Regions from separate parts of the Acidovorax sp. GW821-FHT10E03 genome, predicted to be linked through region 1. Evidence: predicted binding sites of a transcription regulator. Region 1 holds the regulator's gene; each other region holds the start of a gene.
The links. The regulator LexA, encoded in region 1, represses DNA repair genes until DNA is damaged. The targets are predictions, from matches to a motif close to ACTGTATNNNNATACAGT.
Positions count from the first base shown of each region.

Region 2: the regulator LexA is predicted to act here: its motif matches at 5,215-5,232, upstream of AC07OD_RS03850 (DNA topoisomerase IV subunit B).
Region 3: the regulator LexA is predicted to act here: its motif matches at 5,181-5,198, upstream of imuA (translesion DNA synthesis-associated protein ImuA).

Region 1 is NZ_JBWKMU010000003.1:140,187-148,103, reverse strand. Features, by position in the region: gene AC07OD_RS06495 (branched-chain amino acid ABC transporter substrate-binding protein) at 1-267, shown strand, start outside; gene AC07OD_RS06490 (D-2-hydroxyacid dehydrogenase family protein) at 400-1,407, opposite strand; gene AC07OD_RS06485 (hypothetical protein) at 1,671-2,180, opposite strand; gene lexA (transcriptional repressor LexA) at 2,325-2,999, opposite strand; gene AC07OD_RS06475 (asparaginase) at 3,083-4,039, shown strand; gene AC07OD_RS06470 (hypothetical protein) at 4,059-4,478, shown strand; gene AC07OD_RS06465 (DUF6152 family protein) at 4,498-4,968, shown strand; gene adk (adenylate kinase) at 5,120-5,776, opposite strand; gene kdsB (3-deoxy-manno-octulosonate cytidylyltransferase) at 6,014-6,841, opposite strand; gene AC07OD_RS06450 (Trm112 family protein) at 6,838-7,020, opposite strand; gene lpxK (tetraacyldisaccharide 4'-kinase) at 7,101-7,917, opposite strand, start outside.
Region 2 is NZ_JBWKMU010000002.1:151,555-159,471, forward strand. Features, by position in the region: gene parC (DNA topoisomerase IV subunit A) at 1-2,323, opposite strand, end outside; gene AC07OD_RS03845 (lytic transglycosylase domain-containing protein) at 2,320-3,105, opposite strand; gene AC07OD_RS03850 (DNA topoisomerase IV subunit B) at 3,196-5,181, opposite strand; gene AC07OD_RS03855 (MFS transporter) at 5,422-6,639, shown strand; gene AC07OD_RS03860 (hypothetical protein) at 6,649-6,837, shown strand; gene AC07OD_RS03865 (class I SAM-dependent methyltransferase) at 6,918-7,472, shown strand; gene dapA (4-hydroxy-tetrahydrodipicolinate synthase) at 7,503-7,917, shown strand, end outside.
Region 3 is NZ_JBWKMU010000007.1:251,400-259,316, reverse strand. Features, by position in the region: gene AC07OD_RS14555 (error-prone DNA polymerase) at 1-3,122, opposite strand, end outside; gene AC07OD_RS14550 (Y-family DNA polymerase) at 3,130-4,443, opposite strand; gene imuA (translesion DNA synthesis-associated protein ImuA) at 4,385-5,173, opposite strand; gene AC07OD_RS14540 (autoinducer binding domain-containing protein) at 6,754-7,464, opposite strand.

The DNA.
Region 1 (7,917 bases):
GGCGGCACGGCCTGGAAGGCCAAGTACGACGCCAAGTACCCCAACCAGTTCCAGGTGTACAGCCCCTACACCTATGACGCCACGTTCCTGCTGGTGGACGCCATGAAGCGTGCCAACTCCGTGGACCCCAAGGTGTACGTGAACGAACTGGCCAAGGCCAGCTTCAAGGGCGTGACCTCCACCATCGCCTTCGAACCCAACGGCGAAATGAAGAACCCCGCCATCACCCTGTACGTCTACAAGGACGGCAAGAAGACCCCGCTGTAATTAGTCAGCGCGGTACCGCGCTGCAGGGCCCCTGTGCCCTGCAGGGCTCAAAAAAGGCTTCCCTCGGGAAGCCTTTTTTATTGGGCGCCCGCCCCGCCGATGGCGCAAGCGGCCCGGTTGTTGGCCTGCTGGCTAGCGCCTTACCTGAAGCGAGCCTGGATTCACGATATTGGTGGGCGTGCCCTTGATGAAATTCACCACGTTGTCGAATGCCGCGCCAAAGTACAGCTCATAGCTGTCCTGCTCGACATAGCCAATGTGGGGCGTGCAGATGCAATTCTCCAGCCGCAGCAAGGCGTGGCCCTGAAGGATGGGTTCGCTCTCGAACACATCGACCGCCGCCATGCCGGGACGGCCCCGGTTCAACGCTGCGATCAGCGCGTCGGGCTCGATCAATTCGGCCCGCGACGTGTTGACGAGAAGGGAGGTGGGCTTCATGCAAGACAGGTCTTCCAGCGAGACGATGCCGCGCGTTTCATCGTTGAGGCGCAGGTGCAGCGAGATCACGTCACACTGCGAGAAGAACTCCTCGCGCGTGGTCGCGGCCTGGTAGCCGTCCGTCAAGGCCTGGGCGCGGGACGCCTCGCGGCCCCAGATACGCACGTTCATGCCGAAAGCGCGTCCGTAGCCAGCCACGAGCTGTCCGATGCGGCCATATCCCCAAATGCCCAGCGTTTTGCCGCGCAGCACGTTGCCAAGGCCGAAGTTGGCGGGCATGGATGCGGTCTTCAGCCCGGACTGCTGCCAGGCGCCGTGCTTGAGGTTGGCGATGTACTGCGGCAGCCTGCGCATGGCTGCCATCACGAGGGCCCAGGTCAGTTCGGCCGGGGCCACCGGGGACCCTATGCCCTCGGCCACGGCAATGCCCCGCTCCGTGCACGCCGTCACGTCGATGTGACTGCCGATCTTGCCGGTTTGCGCGATCAGTTTGAGGCGGGGAAGCTTTTCCACCAGTTGGCGCGTGATCTGTGTGCGCTCCCGCACCAGAACGATGATGTCGGCATCCTTCAGGCGGACAGAAAGCTGCCCAAGTCCTTTGACGGTGTTGGTGTAGACCTTGGCGGTGTACGCGTCGAGCCGGGATGCGCAGTGCAGCTTGCGGACTGCGTCCTGGTAGTCGTCGAGAATCACAATGTTCATCCCGATATTGTGCCTTGGTGGCGCCACCGGCATTCACCGGGCCGCCGTCCTGGGGCATCAAAGTACGGGGCTTTTGGTGACGGAGTGTTGGCGCATCCCGCAAAACGCTGCTGACCATGGCAGGACGGGGCGGGGCCGTGCCATCGCTCCCCGGCCGTTTTTCTCACGCCCGCAGATCCATCTCTTTCGAGAAGGAACGCCACACGCCAACGAGGACCGTGCCGTTGGCGCCGTTGGCCCGTGATGAAGGAAGTATCTTGGTCTCAAGAGGCCTGCAGGGCTCCCTCGCAGGCCACCATGCGGTCCAGTTCCGCGCACACGTCGGCCATCCTGCCGGCGATCACCAGCCGGCCCGTGCCGGGGGCTGAGATCCTGCGCAAGACCTTGGCGGTCCGGCGGCCCGATCCATCGGTGGGCCGCGGCGCGGCGCAGGCGCTGCGGCTTCCTGCGGGCGGTACCGGCATCGCGGGCGGTGCTCTGCGGGTGCCGGCCTGCCGCCCGGGGCCTTCGGCGGGGGGCGTCTGGGGCGTGTTGACCGTGAAGGGCCAGTTGCCGCGCAGCGGACGTGGGCCAGGGAGACCCTGCGGGCGGTGGATGCTCCTGGAGCCGGCCGTGCCCCGGCCGTCGCTGCGGTCCGTGTCATCATGGTGGGAACGGGGTGGGGGCGAACCTGCCGCAGACGGCACCGCGAGCGCGGCGGTCGAGTGAAACCAGCGCGTCAGCGAGCGCAGCGGCATGGGCAAGGTGGAAAAGGTGATCAAGGCAATTCCCATGTGAAAACTCCGAAGGTCGGGGGTTGGACATAGGCAGGATTGCAAATTGAACCCGCACCGCAGGGCTGGCGTGCCGGTTTGCCCGGCACACCAAACGCCCGCCACCTGCAATGCGGTAGTGAATGGACCAGCAGCCGGAGCCGGCTACATCAGCATGGTGTTGCGAATGAGGCCTACCGCGAGACCTTCGATTTCGAAAGGTTCGCCAGGCTGTACCACGATGACCGGGTAGTCCGGGTTTTCAGGCAGCAACTCGATGGCCGTGGCGGTGCGCCGCAGGCGCTTGACCGTCACGTCGTCTCCCAGGCGGGCCACGATGATCTGGCCGTTGCGCGCCTCGCGGGTGGACTGCACGGCCAGCAGGTCGCCGTCCATGATGCCGGCATCGCGCATGGACATGCCACGCACCTTGAGCAGGTAGTCGGGCTTGTGCTGGAACAGGCTGTTTTCCACGCTGTAGGTCTGGTCGACGTGTTCCTGCGCGAGAATGGGCGAACCCGCCGCCACACGCCCCACCAGGGGCAAGACCAGCTGGGAGAGCCCGGGAATGGGCAGGTGGAACTGGCTGCCGCGCGCTGCATTGATGGAGCGCAGCGTGTCGCTGCGCAACCGGATGCCCCGCGATGTGCCGCTCACCAGTTCGATCACGCCCTTGCGTGCGAGGGCCTGCAGATGCTCTTCTGCCGCATTGGCCGACTTGAAGCCCAGTTCAGCCGCGATTTCGGCGCGGGTGGGAGGCGCCCCTGTGCGTGCAATGGCGGTCTGGATGAGGTCCAGGATCTGTTGCTGGCGGGCCGTGAGTTTGGGGTTGTCGAGCATGGTGGTTTCCGGTGGAGGCGGCTACAGTGAAGGACAACTGTTTTTTAATCCAGTAACTGTATTTTTCACCAGTTTTTCGGAGTATGCAAGTGAGTGGGCAAAAAATTGTGGTTTTGGGCACTGGAGGAACCATTGCCGGCACGTCGGCACAGGCGGGCGACAACATCGGGTACACCGCCGCGCAGGTCGGGGTGGAGCAGCTGCTGGCAGCGGTCCCCGGATTGCAGGAGGCGGCCGGTGGCATGCTCGTGGCGGAGCAGGTGGCTCAGATCGACAGCAAGGACATGGATGGCGGGGTGTGGCAGGCCCTGGCGCTGCGCTGCGCCCACCACCTCCAGGATGCTTCCGTGCGCGGGGTGGTCATCACCCACGGCACCGATACGCTGGAGGAGACGGCCTGGTTCCTGAACCAGGTGCTGGATACCCGGCTGAAACCCGTGGTGCTGACCTGTGCCATGCGCCCGGCCACGGCGCTCACGCCCGACGGGCCGCAAAATCTCCTGGATGCCGTGGCGGTCGCGGTGGCTGCGGGTGCCCGCGGCGTGCTCGCAGTGGCCGCTGGCGAGGTCCACGGCGCACAGCAGGTCCAGAAGGTGCATCCGTACCGTGTCCATGCGCTCAGTTCGGGCGAGGCCGGGCCTTTGGGGTGGGTGGAGGAGGGCGCCATTCGCCTTGCGCAGGATTGGCCGATACCGCCCGCCAAGCATGCGTGTGGTGCTCTGCAAAATATAGCAAATGCAGCGGCCTGGCCCCGCGTGGAGGTGATCATGAGCCACGCGGGCGCCACGGGCGCCATGGTGGATGCGCTGGTGCGTGACGGCGTCCAGGGGCTGGTGGTGGCATGCACCGGCAACGGCACCATCCACCACCTTCTGGAAGCCGCATTGCTGCGCGCGCAGGAGGTGGGCGTGCGGGTGGTCCGGTCCACGCGCTGCACCGAGGGGCGGGTGCTGCCCAAGCCTGGTGACGTGCTGCCTGATTCCGGCGGGCTGCCGCCCCTGAAGGCCCGGATCTCGCTGATGCTGGACCTGATGCGCTGAGCGCGAAGGCTGTCCGGTGTTGTTTGCAGCCCTCAAGACACACGCCTGGGCCTACCCGGCGCTGGAAGTGGTGCACATCGTTGGCATTGCCCTGCTGCTGGGCAACCTGGTGCTGCTGGAGTTGCGCGTGTTTGGCCGGGGGGCGGCGCTGCCCGTCAAGGACATTGCGCGGCTCAGCCTGTCGCTGGCATTGTGCGGCTTTGGCCTGGCGGCGGCATCGGGCCTGCTGATGTTCGCCACCCAGCCTTCCGAGCTGCTCGCCAGCCGCGCATTCACCTTGAAGATGCTGCTGTTAATGCTTGCGGGCTGCAACGCCGCGTGGTTCCATGGGCGTGGATCGCTGGCGCGCCTGGACGCCCTGGCCCGGGTGCAGATGCTGGCGTCCACGCTGATCTGGCTGGCCGTGGTGGTCTGTGGCCGCTGGATCGCCTATCTGTGACCTGACAAGGAGAGAACCGATGAGTCTGCAACGCCGCCGCCTGCTCCTGGCCACTGCGATGGTTCCGCTCTGGGCGCGCGCCCACCATGGCTGGAGCAGTTTTGATGCCGAGCGCCCCATCTATCTGGAAGGCACGGTGCGCAAGGTGCGCTGGCAAAACCCCCATGCCGAGCTGGAGCTGGAGCTTCCCGCGCAGCTACGGCTTCCCGCGGACCTGGCGCAGCGCGCGGTGCCCGCCCAGGCCTCGCCCGTGGACGGCAAGGCCTTGCTGGCCAAGGCGGTGCTGCCCACCCGCAAGGACCGCCGCTGGGAGATCGAGCTGGCGCCCCTGACACGCATGCAGGCCTGGCAGGTGCAGGAGATCAAGCCCGGCACGGACCTGTCGGTGGTGGGCTTCACCCTGCGCGATGAGAAGGGCGATGCGGTGCTGCGCGCGGAATACCTTTTCGTGGACGGCAAGGCCTACGGCCTGCGCTCCAGTCCGGCCTGAACAAAACCAGGATGGGTGGCAAGGCCGGGGCCATGAGGGTCTGGCCCGCTGGTGCCACGGCGCGCCTGACGGGGCCACCGGCACCTCCCAAAAGAAAAGCGACGCCCTGGTGCCCCATGGCGTCGCTGGTCCTGGGGCGTGACCCTCGCGCTCAGCTGGCCAGCGCCTGGAGCGCGCGCGCGGTGATTTCTTCCACGCTGCCCGTGCCGCTGATGGCGCGGTACTTGGGGGCGGCGTCGGGCTCGGCCTGGGCCCAGCTGCTGTAGTAGTCCACCAGGGGGCGCGTCTGGTCGCTGTAGACCTGCAGGCGCTTCTTGACGGTTTCTTCCTTGTCGTCTTCGCGCTGGATCAGTTCCTCGCCCGTCAGGTCATCCTTGCCTTCCACCTTGGGGGGGTTGAACTTGACGTGGTAGGTGCGGCCGCTGGCAGGGTGCGAGCGGCGGCCGCTCATGCGTTCGATGATGGCGTCAAAAGGCACATCGATTTCGAGCACGTAGTCGAGCTTGACGCCCGCCGCCTTCATGGCGTCGGCCTGGGGAATGGTGCGGGGAAAGCCGTCGAACAGGAAGCCGTTGGCGCAGTCCGCCTGCGTGATGCGTTCCTTCACGAGACCGATGATGATGTCGTCGCTGACCAGGGCACCCGAATCCATCACGGCCTTGGCCTGCAGGCCCAAGGGCGTGCCCGCCTTCACCGCCGCCCGCAGCATGTCGCCGGTGGAGATTTGCGGGATGCCGTATTTCTGGCAGATGAACGTGGCTTGCGTGCCCTTTCCGGCGCCAGGCGCGCCCAACAGAATCAGTCTCATGGAAGTCCTCGAAGGTTAGAAATCGGTTGGCGCCGCTGGCGGGGACGTTCGAAGGGCGCCTGAAGCCGTTCTGTGCGCCCGGGATGCGGTGCTCTCGTTGCGGGCGAGGATAGCATGCGACCACCTTGCGCTGACTTACACGCCGTACCGCGCGGCGGCCAGGGTGTCGCGGTGCGGATAGTGCCCTGCACGGTGGCGCGGGCAGGTCCCCGCGCCACGGGGCTGCCGGGGCGTCCGTCAGCGGAAAAGGCTGCGGACCCGCTCCAGATCCTCGGGGGTGTCCACGCCAGGCCCCGGGGCGGTGCTGGCCAGGTGCACCGCGATGCGGTGGCCGTGCCACAGCGCGCGCAACTGCTCCAGCGCTTCCACGGCTTCGGTGGGGGCTGGCGCCAGCGCCGGAAATTCCCGCAGGAAGCCGGCACGATAGCTGTAGATGCCCACATGCCGCAAAGGCGCGAACCCCGCCAGGGCGGCGACGCCGGGTGTGGCCGCCTGGGCGGCGCCTTGCCACCAGGGCGTTGCGGCATGGTCGCGGGCGAAGGGGATGGGCGCCCGGCTGAAGTAGTGCGCCAGGCCCCGCGCGTCCAGCACCACCTTCACCACGTTGGGGTTGGCGTAGTCGGCTTGCGACGCAATGGCGTGAGCGGCCGTGCCCATGCTGGCCTCGGGGCGGGCCGGCAGCAGTTGCGCCACGGCATGGATGAGGCCGGGGTCCATCAGGGGTTCATCCCCCTGCACGTTGACGACGATGTCGGCGCCATCCAGCCCCAGCTGGACGCAGGCCTCTGCCAGCCGGTCGCTGCCGCTGGCATGGTCGGCGCGGGTCAGGATCGCCTCCACGCCGTGGGCCGCGCAGGCCTGCAGGATGCGGTTGTCGTCGGCGGCCACCACGACCCGGGTGGCGGCGCTCTGGGCCGCGCGGCGGGCAACCCGCACCACCATGGGCAGGCCGGCGATATCGGCCAGGGGTTTGTCGGGCAGCCGGCTCGATGCCATGCGGGCCGGGATCAGCACCGTGAAGCGGCAGTCCGGTGCCACGGCGCCGGGGGCGGGCACAGCGCTCACTGCTCCAGTTCCTCGTCGGTGAGCGTGCGGGCTTCGTTTTCGAGCAGCACCGGGATGCCGTCGCGCACCGGGTAGGCCAGCCGCGCGCTGCGGGAGACAAGTTCCTGCGCCTCGCGGTCGTAGGTCAGCGGGCCTTTGGTGACAGGGCAGACCAGCAGTTCAAGCAGTTTGGGATCCATGGTGGCGGTGCTTCCGGGAGGTTCGTTCGGGCAGGCAGCGATGATAGCGGCGGCCAGCCCCGCGGGACCTCCGGTGCGCGCTAAAGATCACCCGGTGCCGGCAGGCGCGCATCCAGGGCCGCGAAAAAGGCTGGATCCATGTGCAGTTGCAGGGGCACGGCCAGTGCGTCCGGGTGGCGGGGCCACAGCTTGACGGCATCTTTTTCAGTGCAGATCAGCGTGTAACGGTTATCTGGTGAGCGGTTCCAGCTATCAAAATCATAGTGATCCGGCAGGGCCTGCGCGTGCGCCAGTTGCAACGCCTGGGCCTGCAGCATCGCAAAGAAGTCCCCGGGGCGTGCGACGGCCGCCACCGCGTGCAAAGGCTGCCCCCGCAGGCTGGACAAGGGCACGCGGGTGCCGTCCGAGCGCACGGCCCAGGGGGCCAGGCGCCGTTGCAGCGCATAGGCCTCGAAGTCTCCGCGGGGCGGTACGCCACCCGCATGGAGCACCAGGTCCACCGGCCGCGGCCAGGGCTCGCGCAGCGGGCCCGCAGGCAGCAGGAAGCCGTTGCCGACGCCCTGGTCGTTGAAGATGCAAACCTCCACATCGCGCGCCAGGGCCAGGTGCTGCAGCCCGTCGTCGCAGACGATCACGTCGGTGTGCGGGTGCGCCGCCAGCAGGGCGCGGGCCGCGGCGATGCGGCGCGGCGCGACGAAAACCGGCACCCCGCAGCTGCGCGCGATCAGCGCGGGCTCATCGCCCACCTCGCGGGCGGGGCTGTCGGGCGCCACCGCCCGGCAATCGGTGGTGCTGCGGCCATAGCCGCGCGAGATCACCCCGGGGCGCAGGCCGCGAGTCTGCAGGTGTTTCACCACGGCGATGACCACGGGCGTCTTTCCGGCGCCTCCGGCGATC
Region 2 (7,917 bases), on a different contig from region 1:
CCAGGTCGGCCGCCTTGCCCTTGCGTCCCCGGGCAGCGCGGGCATTGTTGAGCGAGCGGATCTCGAGGGTTTCCTCACGCTCCTTGCCACCGCGGCCGATGCCCTCGATGCGGATGCTGCGCGTATAGGCCGCGGCACCGGCCAGCGTGTCCTTGGCCTCCAGGTCGATCAGCATCAGGCCACGGCCGCCATTGGCCATGGTCTTGAGCTCGGTGATCTCGAAGGTCAGGATGCGCCCGCCCGCCGAGGCGCAGGCCACGTGCGTGGCCGGCGCGAGCGGCTGGCCGCCGGTGCTGCCCGCCGCATGCGAAGGGGGGCACACGGTCTCGCCCTCGCCCAGCGTGAGGAAGGCCTTGCCGCCCTTCTGGCGCGAGACCATGTTCTCCACCGAGGCCAGGAAGCCATAGCCGCCCGAGTTGGACAGCAGCAGGCTGGCACTGGCCGGCCCGGCGAAGTAGTGCAGGAGCTGCGTGCCCGATTCGAGCTCGATCAGCGTGGTCACGGGCTGGCCGTCGCCGCGCGCACCGGGCAGCACCGACACCGGCACCGAGTACACCCGGCCATTGCTGCCGAAGGCCAGCAGGGTATCCACCGTGCGGCACTCGAAGGTGCGGTACAGGCCGTCGCCGGCCTTGAAGGCGAAGCTCGCCGCCTCGTGGCCATGGCCGGTGCGCGCACGCACCCAGCCTTTTTGCGAGACCACCACGGTCACGGGCTCGTCCACCACCTTGACCTCGGCCACGGCCTTCTTCTCGGCCTGGATCAGCGTGCGGCGCGCGTCAGCGAAGGTCTTGGCGTCGGCCTCGATCTCCTTGACCATCAGGCGGCGCAGCGAACCCGGGTTGTTCAGGATGTCCTCGAGCTTGCCCTGGCTTTCGCGCAGTTCCTTGAGCTCCTGCTCGATCTTGATGGCTTCGAGCCGCGCGAGCTGGCGCAGGCGGATTTCAAGGATGTCCTCGGCCTGGCGATCGCTGAGGTTGAAGCGCGCGATCAGTGCGGCCTTGGGATCCTCGGCCGCACGGATGATGGCGATCACCTCGTCGATGTTGAGCAGCACGGTCTGCCGCCCCTCGAGGATGTGGATGCGGTCCAGCACCTTGCCCAGGCGGTGCTGCGAGCGGCGGGTGATGGTGCCCTGGCGGAAGGAGATCCACTCCTCCAGCATCAGGCGCAGCGACTTCTGCACCGGCCGGCCGTCCAGGCCCACCATGGTCAGGTTGATCGGCGCCGAGGTCTCCAGGCTGGTGTGGGCCAGGAGCGCGGTGACCAGCTCCTGCTGCGGCGTCTTGCCGGTCTTGGGCTCGAACACCAGGCGCACCGGCGCGTCCTTGCTCGACTCGTCGCGCACCACGTCCAGCACGGCTAGCATGCTGGCCTTGAGCTGGGTCTGGTCCTGGCTCAGCGCCTTCTTGCCGGCCTTGACCTTGGGGTTGGTGATTTCCTCGATCTCCTCGAGCACCTTCTGCGAGCTCACGCCCGGGGGCAGCTCGTTGACGACGAGCTGCCACTGGCCGCGCGCGAGTTCCTCGATCTTCCAGCGCGCGCGCACCTTGAGGCTGCCGCGCCCGGTGCGGTAGGCGTCGGCGATGTCGGACGCAGCGCTGATGATCTGCCCGCCACCCGGGTAGTCGGGCCCGGGCACCAGGGCCAGCAGGTCTTCGGCGCTGAGCGAAGGTGTCTTGATGAGCGCAATGCAGGCATCTGCGATCTCGCGCAGGTTGTGGCTCGGGATCTCGGTGGCCAGGCCCACGGCGATGCCGCTGGCGCCGTTGAGCAGCGCGAACGGCAACCGCGCGGGCAGCTGGCGCGGCTCCTCCGTGCTGCCGTCGTAGTTGGGCATGAAATCGACCGTGCCCTCGTCGATCTCGTCGAGCAGCAGGCTGGTGATGCGCGACAGGCGCGCCTCGGTGTAGCGCATGGCCGCGGCGCCATCGCCGTCGCGGCTGCCGAAGTTGCCCTGGCCGTCGATCAGCGGGTAGCGCTGGGCAAAGTCCTGCGCCATGCGCACCAGGGCGTCGTAGGCCGACTGGTCGCCGTGCGGATGGAAGCGGCCCAGCACGTCGCCCACCACGCGGGCGCTCTTGACCGGCTTGGCCGCCGTGTTGCGCGTGGGGCCGCTGTAGCCCAGGCCCATGCGGTCCATCGAATACAGAATGCGCCGCTGCACGGGCTTGAGGCCGTCGCACACGTCGGGCAGCGCACGGCCCTTGACGACCGACAGCGCGTATTCCAGATAGGCGCGCTGGGCATAGCCCGCCAGGCCCAGGGAGTCGCCTCCGTCATCGCCGGCGGTGGTGAAATCGAGAGTGGGTTGGTCGCTCATTCGTTGGGTACAGTTTCTGGGTTCACGTTCTGGGGGGCGATTTGCGTCTGCGCCACGCGGGTGGGCGGCAGGTTGCCCCGGTTCTGCGCGCCCCCCGAAAGCTCCATGCGCACGCGGCCGGGCACGGCGCGCTGCGCCAGCACCGGGGCTGGCGGCTTGAGCTGGGCGTACAGGCCCAGCACGGTGCGCACATAGTTCTGCGTTTCCTTGAAGGCCGGAATCTGGTTGCCCGCCTTTTGCACCGCGCCTTCACCGGCGTTGTAGGCGGCCACGGCCAGGTCCATGCGGCCGGGGAACAGGTCCAGCAGGTGGCGCAGATAGCGCGTGCCGGTGGGCACGTTCACGGCCGGGTCGGCCAGCTTCTGCTCCACCGAGCGCCTGGCATCCGCGCTCACACCAAAACGGCTGGCCGTGGCGGGCATCACCTGCATGAGCCCGACGGCGCCCCTGGGCGACACGGCCGTGGCGTCGAAGCCGGATTCCGTGGCGATCACGGCCTGCAGCAATTCGTAGTCCACGCCGTGCTTGCTGGCGGCGGCGCGCAGGTGGTGCTTGACGCGCTTGTAGTCGGGCGCGATGTCAAAGAAGGCCAGCAAGCGCGCACCGGCCGCAGGCAGCGCGTAGGGCATGGGCGGTGCGTTGGCCGGGGCGTCGCGGGTCGAGTCGAAATCACTGCCACGAAAAAACAGCTGGTAGCGCGTGTCCACCTGCTCGGCGGCGAAATGCGTCACGCCCCGCTCGTCCACGTGCGCCCACAGGTCCGCCTGGGCCGATTGCTGCATAAAACATAGCAGAAAGCCCAATAAATACAAGCGCAAGAGCCTGTTTTTGTGTGGATTCTTCATCACAGACACCGTGAGTGGCGGGTCCGGTCAGATGTCGATCTCGACCGCATCGCCGTGCAGTTCCATCAGTTCGCGCCGCGAGGCCGCCTCGCCCTTGCCCATGAGCTTGGTGATCAGGCCTTCGGTGGCGGCGAAGTCCATGTCGCCCAGCTGCACCGGCAGCAGGCGGCGGGTGTCGGGGTTGAGCGTGGTTTCCCACAGCTGCTCGGCGTTCATCTCGCCCAGGCCCTTGAAGCGGCTGATCTGGCACTTCTCGCGGGCCACGCCGTCCTTGGCGCACTTGTCGAGGATGGCGGTGAGCTCGCCGTCGTCCAGCGCATACATCTTGGCGGCGGGCTTCTTGCCGCGCGCGGGCACGTCCACGCGGAACAGCGGGGGGCGCGCCACGTAGATGTGGCCGGTCTCGATGAGCTTGGGGAAGTGGCGGAAGAACAGCGTGAGCAGCAGCACCTGGATGTGCGAGCCGTCCACATCGGCGTCCGACAGGATGCAGACCTTGCCATAGCGCAGGCCCGTGAGGTCGGGCGTGTCGTTCGGGCCGTGCGGGTCCACGCCGATGGCCACCGAGATGTCGTGGATCTCGTTGTTGGCGAACAGGCGGTCGCGCTCCACCTCCCAGGTGTTGAGCACCTTGCCGCGCAGCGGCAGGATGGCCTGGCTTTCCTTGTCGCGGCCCATCTTGGCGCTGCCGCCGGCGGAGTCGCCCTCGACCAGGAAGACTTCGTTGTGGGCGATGTCGCGGCTTTCGCAGTCGGTGAGCTTGCCGGGCAGCACGGCCACGCCCGAGCCCTTGCGCTTTTCGACCTTCTGGCCGGCCTTCTGGCGCGTCTGCGCGGCCTTGATGGCGAGTTCTGCCAGCTTCTTGCCGTAGTCCACGTGCTGGTTGAGCCAGAGCTCCAGCGCCGGGCGCACGAAGCCGCTGACCAGGCGCACCGCGTCGCGCGAGTTCAGCCGCTCCTTGATCTGGCCCTGGAACTGAGGATCGAGCACCTTGGCCGAGAGCACGTAGCTGGCACGGGCGAACACGTCCTCGGGCAGCAGCTTCACGCCCTTGGGCAGCAGGCTGTGCAGTTCGATGAAGCTCTTGACGGCATTGAACAGGCCGTCGCGCAGGCCGCTTTCGTGCGTGCCGCCGGCGCTGGTGGGAATCAGGTTGACGTAGCTCTCGCGCATGGGCTGGCCGTCTTCGGTGAAGGCCACGCACCAGGAGGCGCCCTCGCCCTCGGCAAAACTCTCGTTGTTGCGGTCGGCAAAGCCCTCGCCCTCGAAGAGCGGGATCACCGGGTCGCCGCTGAGCGTCTGCATCAGGTAGTCGCGCAGGCCGCCCTTGTACTGCCAGGTCTGGGTGTCGCGCGTCTTCTCGTTGACCAGGGTCACGGACACGCCGGGCATGAGCACCGCCTTGCTGCGCAAGAGGTGGGTGAGCTCGCCCATGGGCAGCGCGCTCGACTCGAAATACTTGGCATCAGGCCAGGCGCGCACGGTCGTGCCCTGCTTGCGCTCGCCGGCTTCCAGCGCGCGGGTCACCAGGGCCTCGACCACATCGCCGGCCGAAAACACCAGCCGGGCGACCTTGCCTTCGCGGTGGCTGCTCACTTCCAGGCGGGTGGCCAGCGCGTTGGTCACGCTCACGCCCACGCCGTGCAGGCCGCCCGAGAAGCTGTAGGCACCGCCCTTGCCCTTGTCGAACTTGCCGCCCGCGTGCAGGCGGGTGAAGACCAGCTCGATCACCGGCGCGTTTTCCTCGGGGTGCATGCCGAAGGGGATGCCGCGCCCGTCGTCCTCGATGCTCACCGAGCCGTCGGCGTGCAGCGTGACCTTGATCTTCTTGCCATGGCCGGCCAGCGCCTCGTCGGCGGCGTTGTCCAGCACCTCCTGGATGATGTGCAGGGGGTTGTCGGTGCGGGTGTACATGCCCGGGCGCTGCTTGACGGGCTCCAGGCCCTTGAGCACGCGGATCGACCCTTCGGAATAGTCACTACTGGTGGACACGGAAGACGGTTTGGCAGACATAGCGGCGGATTGTAGTGCGGCAGCAGCGCAATAGCTGGATGAAAAAACAGTCATGACAACACTGGCAGCGTGCTCCGGCCCCTCCAGGCCCGGGGGCGGCGGCGGCAGACAGGGTGGCTGGGGGCGGGTTGCAACACAAAGGACGGTCCCGCGCAGCAGGCCTGGCGGCAACCCCGCTGCCAACTGTATTGGTCCCCGGTGTATCAGCGCGTTTCGCCCAATCTCGCTACATTCCTGCGCATGCATATGAATCCTCCCAAACTGTCCATGTTCCAGGTGCTCGCGTGCGGCGCGGCCATCGTGACCCTGTCCATGGGCATCCGCCATGGGTTCGGGCTCTGGCTCCTGCCCATCACGCAGGAGATGGGCTGGACCCGCCAGTCGTTCGCGCTGGCCATCGCCATCCAGAACCTGTCCTGGGGCCTGATCGGCATCTTTGCGGGCATGGCGGCAGACCGGTTCGGGGCGTTCCGCGTGCTCATCGGCGGCGCGGTGCTCTATGGCCTGGGTTTGGCGGGCATGGCGCTGTCGCCCACGACCACCCTGTTTGCGTTGACGGCCGGCGTACTGATCGGCGCCGCGCAGGCGGGCACCACCTACGCCGTGATCTACGGTGTGCTGGGCCGCCAGATCGCGCCGGAGCGCAGGTCCTGGGCCATGGGCGTGGCGGCGGCCGCAGGTTCGTTCGGCCAGTTCCTCATGGTGCCCGTGGAGGGCTGGCTGATCGCCGGACTGGGTTGGCAGCAGGCGCTGCTGGCCTTGTCGATGGCCGTGCTGCTCATCGTGCCGCTGGCCTTTGGCCTGCGGGAGCCGGGCTTCAAGGGCGCCGCGCCGCCCAAGCGCGAGCAGACCATCGTGCAGGCGCTGGGCGAGGCGTTCCGCTACCCGAGCTTCAACCTGCTGATGGCCGGTTATTTCGTGTGCGGCTTCCAGGTGGTGTTCATCGGGGTGCACATGCCCAGCTACCTGAAGGACCACGGCCTGTCGCCCCAGGTGGCCAGCTACGCGCTGGCGCTGATCGGCCTGTTCAACGTGCTGGGGACCTACGTGGCCGGCACCCTTGGCCAGCGCATGCCCAAGCGGTTCATCCTGGCCTTCATCTACTTTGCCCGCGCGGCGGTGATCACCGTGTTCCTGCTCGTGCCGCTGTCGCCGCTGTCGGTGTATGTGTTCTCGGCCGTGATGGGCACGCTGTGGCTGTCCACCATCCCGCCCACCAACGCCACCATCGCGCAGATCTTTGGCGTGCAGCACCTGTCGATGCTGGGCGGCTTCGTGTTCTTCAGCCACCAGATCGGCAGCTTCCTGGGCGTGTGGCTGGGCGGCTATCTGTATGACGCCACGGGCAGCTACGATATCGTCTGGTACATCGCCATCGCGCTGGGGGTGTTTGCCGGGCTGGTGAACCTGCCGGTCCGGGAAAGCCCCATCCCGCGCGGCGCCGCCCAGCCCGCCTGAACACGGCCCTTGCATCCGAACATCCTCATGTCCACCGCCAGCAGCGCCCCCTCCACCTCGCCCGGCCACGGCATGCCACGGGCCTGGCGCTGGCTGGCCTGGTCAGTTGCCGTGGTGCTGTGCCTGGCGGTGTTTGGCATGTACACGGTGCCGGACTTCATGGTGATGCTGGCCGACCAGATGTGGGCGTGTTTCTGAGCCCGCGCCATCCACTTTCAAGTCTTTTTGGCCGCCAGCGCTTGATGAATAAGCGCTGATAGCTATATTTTCAATAGCAAATGCACGGTAACGAAGCCGCTTCCGACTGGGTTCGCCGCTGGTCCCACCTGATCGCGCCGGGCAGCACGGTGCTCGACGTGGCCTGCGGCGCCGGGCGCCACCTGCGCTGGCTGCATGGCCTGGGCCACCCCGTGGTGGGGGTGGACCGCTCTGCCGAGGCCCTGGCCGCCTGCGAGGGGCTGGGGGAACTCGTCCTGGCCGACATCGAGAACGGCCCATGGCCGCTGGCGGGCCGCCGGTTTGGCGCCGTGATCGTCACCAACTACCTGTGGCGGCCCCTGCTGCCCACCCTGGTGGAGAGCGTCGCACCGGGTGGCGTGCTGATCTACGAAACCTTTGCGCACGGCAACGGCACCGTGGGCCGCCCTGGGCGGCCGGAATTCCTGCTGGCGCCCGGGGAATTGCTGAGCGCCTGCGCCGGGCTGCGCACCGTGGCCTACGAGGACGGCTTCCTGCAAAACCCCGACCGTTTCGTGCAACGCATCACGGCCGTGCGGGAACTCCCGCACGCTGGCGGCCCCTCGCAGAATCTTTTGGCCATGCCGCCTAGTTAGAATGCCCTTTTACCGTTTACCACTGCGGACATGACCTCTTCCTCCGTCCCCCTTACCGGCAGCATCGTCGCCCTCGTCACCCCCATGCACGAGGACGGTAGCGTGGACTACCCGGCCCTGCGCAAACTGATCGACTGGCACATCGCCGAAGGCACCGACTGCATCGGTGTGGTGGGCACCACGGGCGAATCGCCCACCGTCAATGTCGAAGAACACTGCGAAATCATCCGCGTGGCCGTCGAGCAATCCGCCAAGCGCGTGCCCATCATGGCGGGCTGCGGCGCCAACTCCACCGCCGAAGCCATCGAACTGGCCAAGTTCGCGCGCGGCGTCGGGGCCGACAGCCAGCTGCAGGTCGTGCCCTACTACAACAAGCCCACGCAAGAGGGCCAGTTCCAGCATTTCAAGGCGATCGCCGAAGCCACGGGCGACCTGCCCATCGTGC
Region 3 (7,917 bases), on a different contig from region 1:
AGTCTTCCCAGTAGCGGCGTCAGATCCTCCAGCCGACTCGCCACCAGATTGCAGACCTCGCCCTCGCGCTGCCAGCGGCCATGCACCGCCAGCAGCTTGGAGTGCAGCAGCTCATTGCGCTGGCGCTCGCTGACCCTGGTCCAGACCACAACCTGCACGGACCCTGTCTCATCTTCGAGTGACACAAAGATCACCCCCTTGGCCGTGCCCGGCCGCTGGCGCACCGTGACGATGCCGCAGCAGCGGGCCCAGCGGCCATCGGGTAGGCTGCGCAGCTCCTGTGCCGTTTGCAACCGGCGCTTTCTCAACAACGGCCGGATCAGCGCCAGCGGATGCCGGCGCAGCGTCAGGCCCGTGCTGGCGTAGTCGAAGACCACTTCCTCGCCTTCGGGTGCCGGCGGCAGCTCCAGGAACGCTTCGCCGACTGGCGCATCGCGCAGCAGCTCGGGCGTGGCCTTCAGTGCGGACGCTTCCCAGACCTGCTGTCTTCGGTGGCCGGCCAGGCTGGCCAGCGCATCCGCGCCCGCCAGCCGGCGCATCTCGGATTCGTCCATCTCCGCGCGGCGGGCCAGATCCTCCGCATCGTCGAAGAGCTCCCGTGCCCGCACCTCCATGAGCCGTTCGACCGAGGTACGCCGCAGGCCCGACACCATGCGCAGGCCCAGCCGCACCGCGGGTAGATCCGAGGAAGAGGGGGATGCTTCGAGCGTGCAATCCCAGTCGCTGGCCAGCACATCGGCGGGCAGGACCTCGACGCCATGGCGCTTCGCATCCTGCACCAACTGGCTGGGCGAATAGAAGCCCAGCGGCTGGCTGTTGAGCATGGCCGCCAGGAACTCAGAGGGGTGGTGGTGCTTGATCCAGCAGCTCGCATAGACCAGCAGTGCAAAGCTGGCCGCATGGCTCTCCGGGAACCCGTATTCACTGAAGCCCTTGATCTGCTCGAAGATGGATTCGGCAAACGACGCCTCGTAGCCCCGCGCCGTCATGCCGTCGACAAGCTTGGCGTAGTACTTCTCCAGCCCGCCCTTGCGCTTCCACGCCGCCATGGAGCGGCGCAGCTGGTCGGCCTCGCCGGGCGTGAAGCCCGCGGCCAGCACCGCCACCTGCATCACCTGTTCCTGAAAGATTGGCACGCCCAGCGTGCGGCCCAGGGCTTCTTCCAGGGCCGCGCTGGGAAAACTCACCGGCTCCTTGCCCTGGCGCCGGTTCAGGTAGGGGTGGATCATGCCGCCCTGGATCGGGCCGGGCCGGATGATCGCCACCTCGATCACCAGGTCATAGAAGCACTGGGGCCGCAGGCGCGGCAGCATGCTCATCTGCGCGCGGCTCTCGATCTGGAATACGCCGATGGTGTCGGCGTGGGAGATCATCTCGTAGGTCGCGGGATCTTCCGGCGGGATGTCCTGCATCTCGAACACCTGGCCCTGGCGGTCGCCAATCAAAACCAGCGCCTTGCGCAGCGCGGTCAGCATCCCCAGGGCCAGCACATCCACCTTGAGCAGGCCCATGGCGTCGAGGTCATCCTTGTCCCATTCGATCACCGTGCGGTCGTCCATCGCGGCGTTCTCGATCGGCACCATGCGCGACAGCGGCCCGCGTGTGAGCACAAAGCCGCCCACATGCTGGCTCAGATGCCGCGGAAACCCGATCAGCTGACCGGTGAGCAGGATCATCTGCTGGGCCTTGAGACAGCCCGGCTGCAGGCCGGCTTCGGCCAGCCGCGCGGGCGCGATGCCCTTTCCATCCCACCACTGGCGGCCCTGGGCCAGGGCGTCGAGGACCTCATCCGTGAGGCCCAGCGCCTTGCCCACGTCGCGGATGGCGCTGCGTGGCCGGTAGCTGATGACGGCGGCCGTCAGCGCGGCCCGCTCGCGCCCGTACTTCTCGTACAGGTACTGGATGACTTCCTCGCGCCGCTCATGCTCGAAGTCGATATCGATGTCCGGCGGCTCGTTGCGCTCCTTGCTGATGAAGCGCTCGAACAGCACCGCCATGCGGGCCGGATCCACCTCGGTCACACCCGTGCAGTAGCACACCACCGAATTGGCGGCGCTGCCGCGCCCCTGGCACAGGATGTTCTTTGAGCGCGCAAAGGCCACGATATCGGCCACCGTCAGGAAGTAGTGCTCGTAGCGCAGCTCGGCGATCAGCGCCAGTTCATGCTCGATCTGGTCCTGTACCTTGGCCGGGATGCCATCCGGCCAGCGCCGACCCGCGCCCTCGTAGGTGATGCGGCGCAGATATCCCGCAGGCGTCTCGCCCGCAGGCACCACCTCATCCGGATACTGATAACTCAGCTCATCCAGGCTGAAATCACACCGCGCCGCCACCCGCAGCGTCTCGGCCAGCAGCTCGGCCGGATAGGTCTGGGACAGCCGCAGGCGCGAGCGCAGATGCCGCTCGGCATTGGGCTGCAGCGCCCGGCCGCACTCGGCCAGGGGCTTGCCGATGCGCGTGGCCGTCAGCACATCCTGCAGCGGCTTGCGCGAGCGCACATGCATGTGGACGTCGCCCGCCGCCACCAGCGGGATGGCCGTGAGCTCGCTGAGCTCGCGCAGCCGGTACAGCCACATCTCGTCGTCGAGCTGGCGCAGCAGCTCCACCGCGATCCAGCACCGTCCCATGAAACTGCTCAGCATCCAGCGCGCGACCGCCAGCAACTGCGCCGAGTTGCCGCGCCGATCCGGCGAGACCAGCACCAGACAGTCGGCCAGGGCCCGAGGGTCGATGTCGCGCAGCCGCAGCCGGTAGGTTCCTTTCTTCTCAGTGGCGCGGCGCAGCCTCGTGATGAACTCGCACAGGTTGCCGTAGCCATTGGCATTGCAGGCCAGCACCACCAGCGTGAAGGGGCACAACTCGCCGTCCTCGGGCGTCTCCACCTGGAACTGGCTGCCGATCAGCAGCTTCAACCCATGTTCCTTCGCAGCCACGTGCGCGCGCACCACGCCGGCCATCGAGCACTCGTCGGTGATCGCCAGGGCGGCATAGTCCTGGTGCCTGGCCCGCTCCACCAGCTCCTCGGGGTGACTGGCGCCCCGCAGGAACGAGAAATTGCTGAGACACCGAAGCTCGGCGTACTCGGGGATGGAAGAGGCGAGGGGCGAAGGTGATGTGGCCATGGCGTGCTCAGGCAAAGCTTCCATGCAGGTACCAGGCGATGTCATCGCCTGCCAACCGCTGCTGGAAGACCCACAGCAAGCCGGCGCATTCGCTCAGCGCCACCCAGTAGTCGCGCACGACATGGTGGGTGTCGAGCGACTGCGCCTCATCGACCGGATGCCACCAGCCGCCCTCGATACGGTGCGGCCCGGTCAGCAGCATCAACGGGCCCTGGTACAGCGGCCGGTGGTCGCGCACCAGCAGGCGCAGCGGCTCGGGCAGGATGAAGGTCGGCTGCGGTACCTCGGGCGGCAGGACCCGCTGACGGGGCAGGGGCTGCGGCGCCGGCTGCCAATGCTGGGCCCATTCGACCCGGTGGTCCTCGTCCATGACGGGGCGCAGCACATGCTCCGGCCCCAGCCGGGCGGCGATGCGTTCCAGCACCAGCGCCAGCGACTCACCGTCGTTCCTGGCATCCGGCAGCAGCGAAGCGCTGACCTCGACCAGCGGAACCACCTCGTCGGCGGCCAGCACCAGGTCGCCGACCGGCGCCTTCAGCTCCACATGGGCCAGGTGCTCGGCCAGCAGGCGGCACAGGTGCTCCAGGTTGCGCATGGGCTGGGCCGTGCGCACCGTCAGCTCGCCGCCGTCACCAGCGTCCCGGGCGCGCATGGCGTCATGGGCCCAGGACAGCGTGAAGGCGGTGATGCCGGCATTGCGCGCCGCCAGCCAGCCGCACAGCTGCATCAACAGCCGGCGTGCGCCGAACAAAAGCGCAGGCGCCATGTCGACCCGGCTCATCAGTTCCAGCCGTGAGCGGAAAGTCTCGGGAATCTCGACCCACTCATGCGCTTCGGGCCGCAGCCCGTAGGCCATATCGAGCGCGCCCAGCAGTTCCTTGCCGAAACGCCGGCTCAGCCCGCCGCGCGGCAGGCGCCGCACATCGCCCAACGTCCGGCAGCCGAGCTGAGCCAGCGTGACGCGGTGGGGCTCGATGGCCGTCAGCGTGTCCAGCGGCAGGGCATCCAGCAGTTGGGTCAGGGGCAGACGCAGGCCGTTGACGATGCCGGTACGCGCGCAGGCCAGCGCGGCCAGGCTGTTCGGCGCCCAGGCGATGGCCGTGCAGCCCAGCTCGGGCGCCTCCTCGCGCAGCCGCTCGTGCAGCGCCCGGCGGCCTCCAAACAGGCGCAAGCTGGCCTCCAGCTCCAGTACGATGGCTTCATCGGCGTATGCGACACGGGGCGTGAATTGCAAGGCCCAGGTGGCAAGACCGGCGAGCACATCACTGGATGGCGGCGTTGGGCTGGAAGGCGTTGATAGCGACAGGGCGACCCACTGCATGAGCAGGTACCTCCTGGCTGAAAAGTTGGCTGGGCATGCGCAGCCGCGGCGTGATGACAGAGCCCAGCGCACCGGGCAGGGAGGGCAGCATGATGGGATCCTCCAGCGTAGGGCCACGGCGCTTGAGGACCTGCACCTGCAGTTCCCAATCCAGGCCGGCGCGGGCCAGCAGCCGCAGCGGCGCGGCCGACGATTCGTGCCGGGCGGACTCGGGGCGGCACAGGAACACCAGCCCGTCGCAGGACTGGGCGCAGACCTGCAGCCGGCGCAACTGCTCGTGGCGGACTTGAGGCAACCAGGCGATGACGGCGCCGCAGGCATTCGACTTGATCAGCTGCTCGGTGACCCAAAGCCGTTCGGCAGGTCTGTCTGCCTGGATCCAGACGAAGCGCCGCTCATCGAGACCTGCCTGCTGCAGGCCGGGCAGGTAGGGATGCCGGGGTGGCGCGACGGCCACGATCTGGCGCTCCTGCGCAGCCATGAGCTTCAGCGCCGGGCCCAGCAAGCGCCATTCCAGGATGGCGGGCTGCGCCACCAGCACCTCGATCAGGGAACGGCTGGGCCAGCCGCCGCCGGGCAGGGCGCCGTCGAGCTGTTCCCACCCGGTCGGCTGGACCACTGTGGCTTGGTTGCCCAACTCGCTGCCCAGCCAGAGGCCGGGTAGGTCTATGCCCCGAGCGGCGGAGGGCCCGGCGCGAGGGCTTGGAACAGGACGAAGTAGGGCTGTCATGATGAGTACTGTAATTTTATACAGCATCAAATGCAAGTCCGACTCCAGAGCGCATTGTTGACTGCCCAAGGAGGGGACGCCTCCTTGGAAAGGCCAAACGAGAATGGCGGCGGTGACCTGATGTATCGTCCCAGCCAGGTGAGCCTAGCTTGGCGCGAGTGTTGCAACGCGCGCCATCCCTGTGCTAGCCGATGCGGTCCAAGGCCGATCTCGAAACCCCTCTCAAAAAGTGCCCATTTCAACTGGAAAAAATTGGCACCACAGCTCTATTGTCAAGTCTCCCTATGGACGTACCGGTGCAAACGGCAGCACTCACACCGACTGTGGCATCCCGCAAGCCGCCACCAGGCATCTTCTTGCCCTCGATGGCCTGGACCACCGACAGGAAGCAGGCTGAGCGCGAGAAAAAGCGTCTGTTGAGTTGGCAGGCCCAACTCGCGGCTCTACTAGAACGTGCCCGCCAGTCGGACGAATGCGCCACTTGGCACCTGATGGCCGACACGGCCCTGAGCCAACTGGATCGGATATCGACGAGTTGTATGAGTGGCTGGAGCAGACCGAGCTCACAAGCGCACAGTCAACCGCCCGATAGGGCGCATGACGGTGGTTGGCCGAAAATCATCCAGCCCGACTCCACACTCCACCGACTCCCATCCTGTGTGGCGGGCCTTCTCGACGCTCGCGGTGCGAGCCGTGAGCGCCGTTTTCTGATGCGACTGCTAGAGCAAGCGCGGCGCGCAGGCCCGGAGTTAACGACTGAGCGACGAGCATCTGTCAAAACGATTGTGAATGGCAGTCTCCTTCACGATATCGGCACGATGGCGCCTGCCATGCTGGGCGTTTTGTCACATCAAGGTTGCGAGGCCGGAGAACCACGAAGCACCCCGTAAGGGAACACCACTGGAGGGGCACTACCGGGAAACTTACCGGAGTACTGACCCACTTCGTAGCGAGTATTTCATGGCGAAGGGCTGCGCGATGCCCAAATCCACCATCTGGCAGACCTGGGACACGCCCGGTTTCGCGCAGTCGGAGCGAAGCCGCACTTCGGATCATTGCGATCAAGCTTGGCACGCAGCCCCTTTTTTCGCGCCAGCCGCTACACGCAATTGTGATTGACCGATTGCGCCGTTAGCGCTGTCGCGATCCTGAGGTGTCCCGTGGCACTCCGCCCCAAATAGACGGCGTGGATCTGGGGCTGTTCATAACCCGAAGCGGCCGTCTTCCAGAAAGATCAACTCTACTTAGTGGCCAAGCTCAAGTGCCGTGGTGCATATCTCTGAAGCTCTTCTGAACTGCAGGGTCGATCCGCCTTGGGATGCGCTTGCGTCGTGGCGCATAACGGCCGAGCAGCCAGACATCGTTGAAGCGGCCACGTTCCGGCCTGTGCGGGCTGCGTGAGCATGCTGGATGTCCTGGACCTTGAGTGTTTCATCGGCCGCGGAGCGTTCGGTGAACGGCGCGAATAGTTCGTGCTCTCGCTCCAGACTTAGGTACTGAATGTGCCTGCCACCACTGCGCATGATCTCGCAGACAGCATGGGATACGGAGCTTCGTAAGTAGTAGATTTGCTCGTCATTCTAATTGAGTAAGCCCAAGAAAAGTGCTTTAACAACTGCTGCAGTCTTGTTGGCTGTATTTAGTTTAACGATTGAATTCTTTAGATGAAATTTAACGGTCGGTAGCGATATCGAAAGAATCTCAGAAATTTCAGATGCGGTCTTCCCATCTGCACTCCATTTGAGTACTTCTATTTCACGAAGGGTTAGCAAATCGACCGCGGAGTGAGAGGTTTGAGATTTCATGCGCAGAGAAAGTGTGACGTGGCTTGCTTGCACTAACCAGTGCATTTTTTCGCCTATGTCCAGCAACTCCTTTACCGTTAGGGGTTCGCTTGAACGAGACAGCGAAAACATACCACGCCCCGCTGCATCGGCTACAGCTTGTGCCCAGCCAACACGGAGGCCGCATTCTCGTGCCTCGAACCATAGTCGCTTCGCGGATGAGAAAACACTATCACTCCAAATAATTGGCGAAGTCGTCCGCAGACAGTGATGAACGGTTGGATCTATCGCCAAATAGCCGGCTTCACGGTAGCGGGCCTGCCAGTTATCTGGATAGTTGCTGCGAATCAGAATCTTGGGGTTTGTCGCGGGTAACTGAAATTTAAAACCATATGCGCAATAGTCAAAGCCGAGTGACTTGGCTGCTGACAAGAGCATATTAAATACTTCATCTTCACTTTGTGTTGACGCGAGTGAGCTCAGCAAATTTTCGCTGAAGGCTTGCATGGTATCTCCTTTTACTGCCCGTAGAACTAGATTTCCTATTGATGCAATAGGCGATTTGCAGGCGAGCTATAGAGTAAATGCAATATAAGTTGCTCAAGAGGAAACAAATACTACTGACACATAAGAGCGGTCGTCAGTGATATCTGCCACATGCCCGTATAGACAAAGAAGATAAGACCGCTTGCACGTATATTTCAGCAGAAATATTCTCGCAGGGGAAAGCCGCCTATACAAAAGGATAGGCCTGTCTTGAAAAAAATGAAAAGTCAGACTGACTTACCGAGGTCCTATCCGAAAGCATAGGTGAGCGAATTTGAATTAGCCATTGGGTCTATATTCAAATGTGACTCACGGTCTCTCGATGAGATTTTTAAGATGAATGCATGTGACAGCAGAAATGCACATTGATTGAATAAGTTGGTCCAATCTGACATCGGTTATGAATCTATAGGG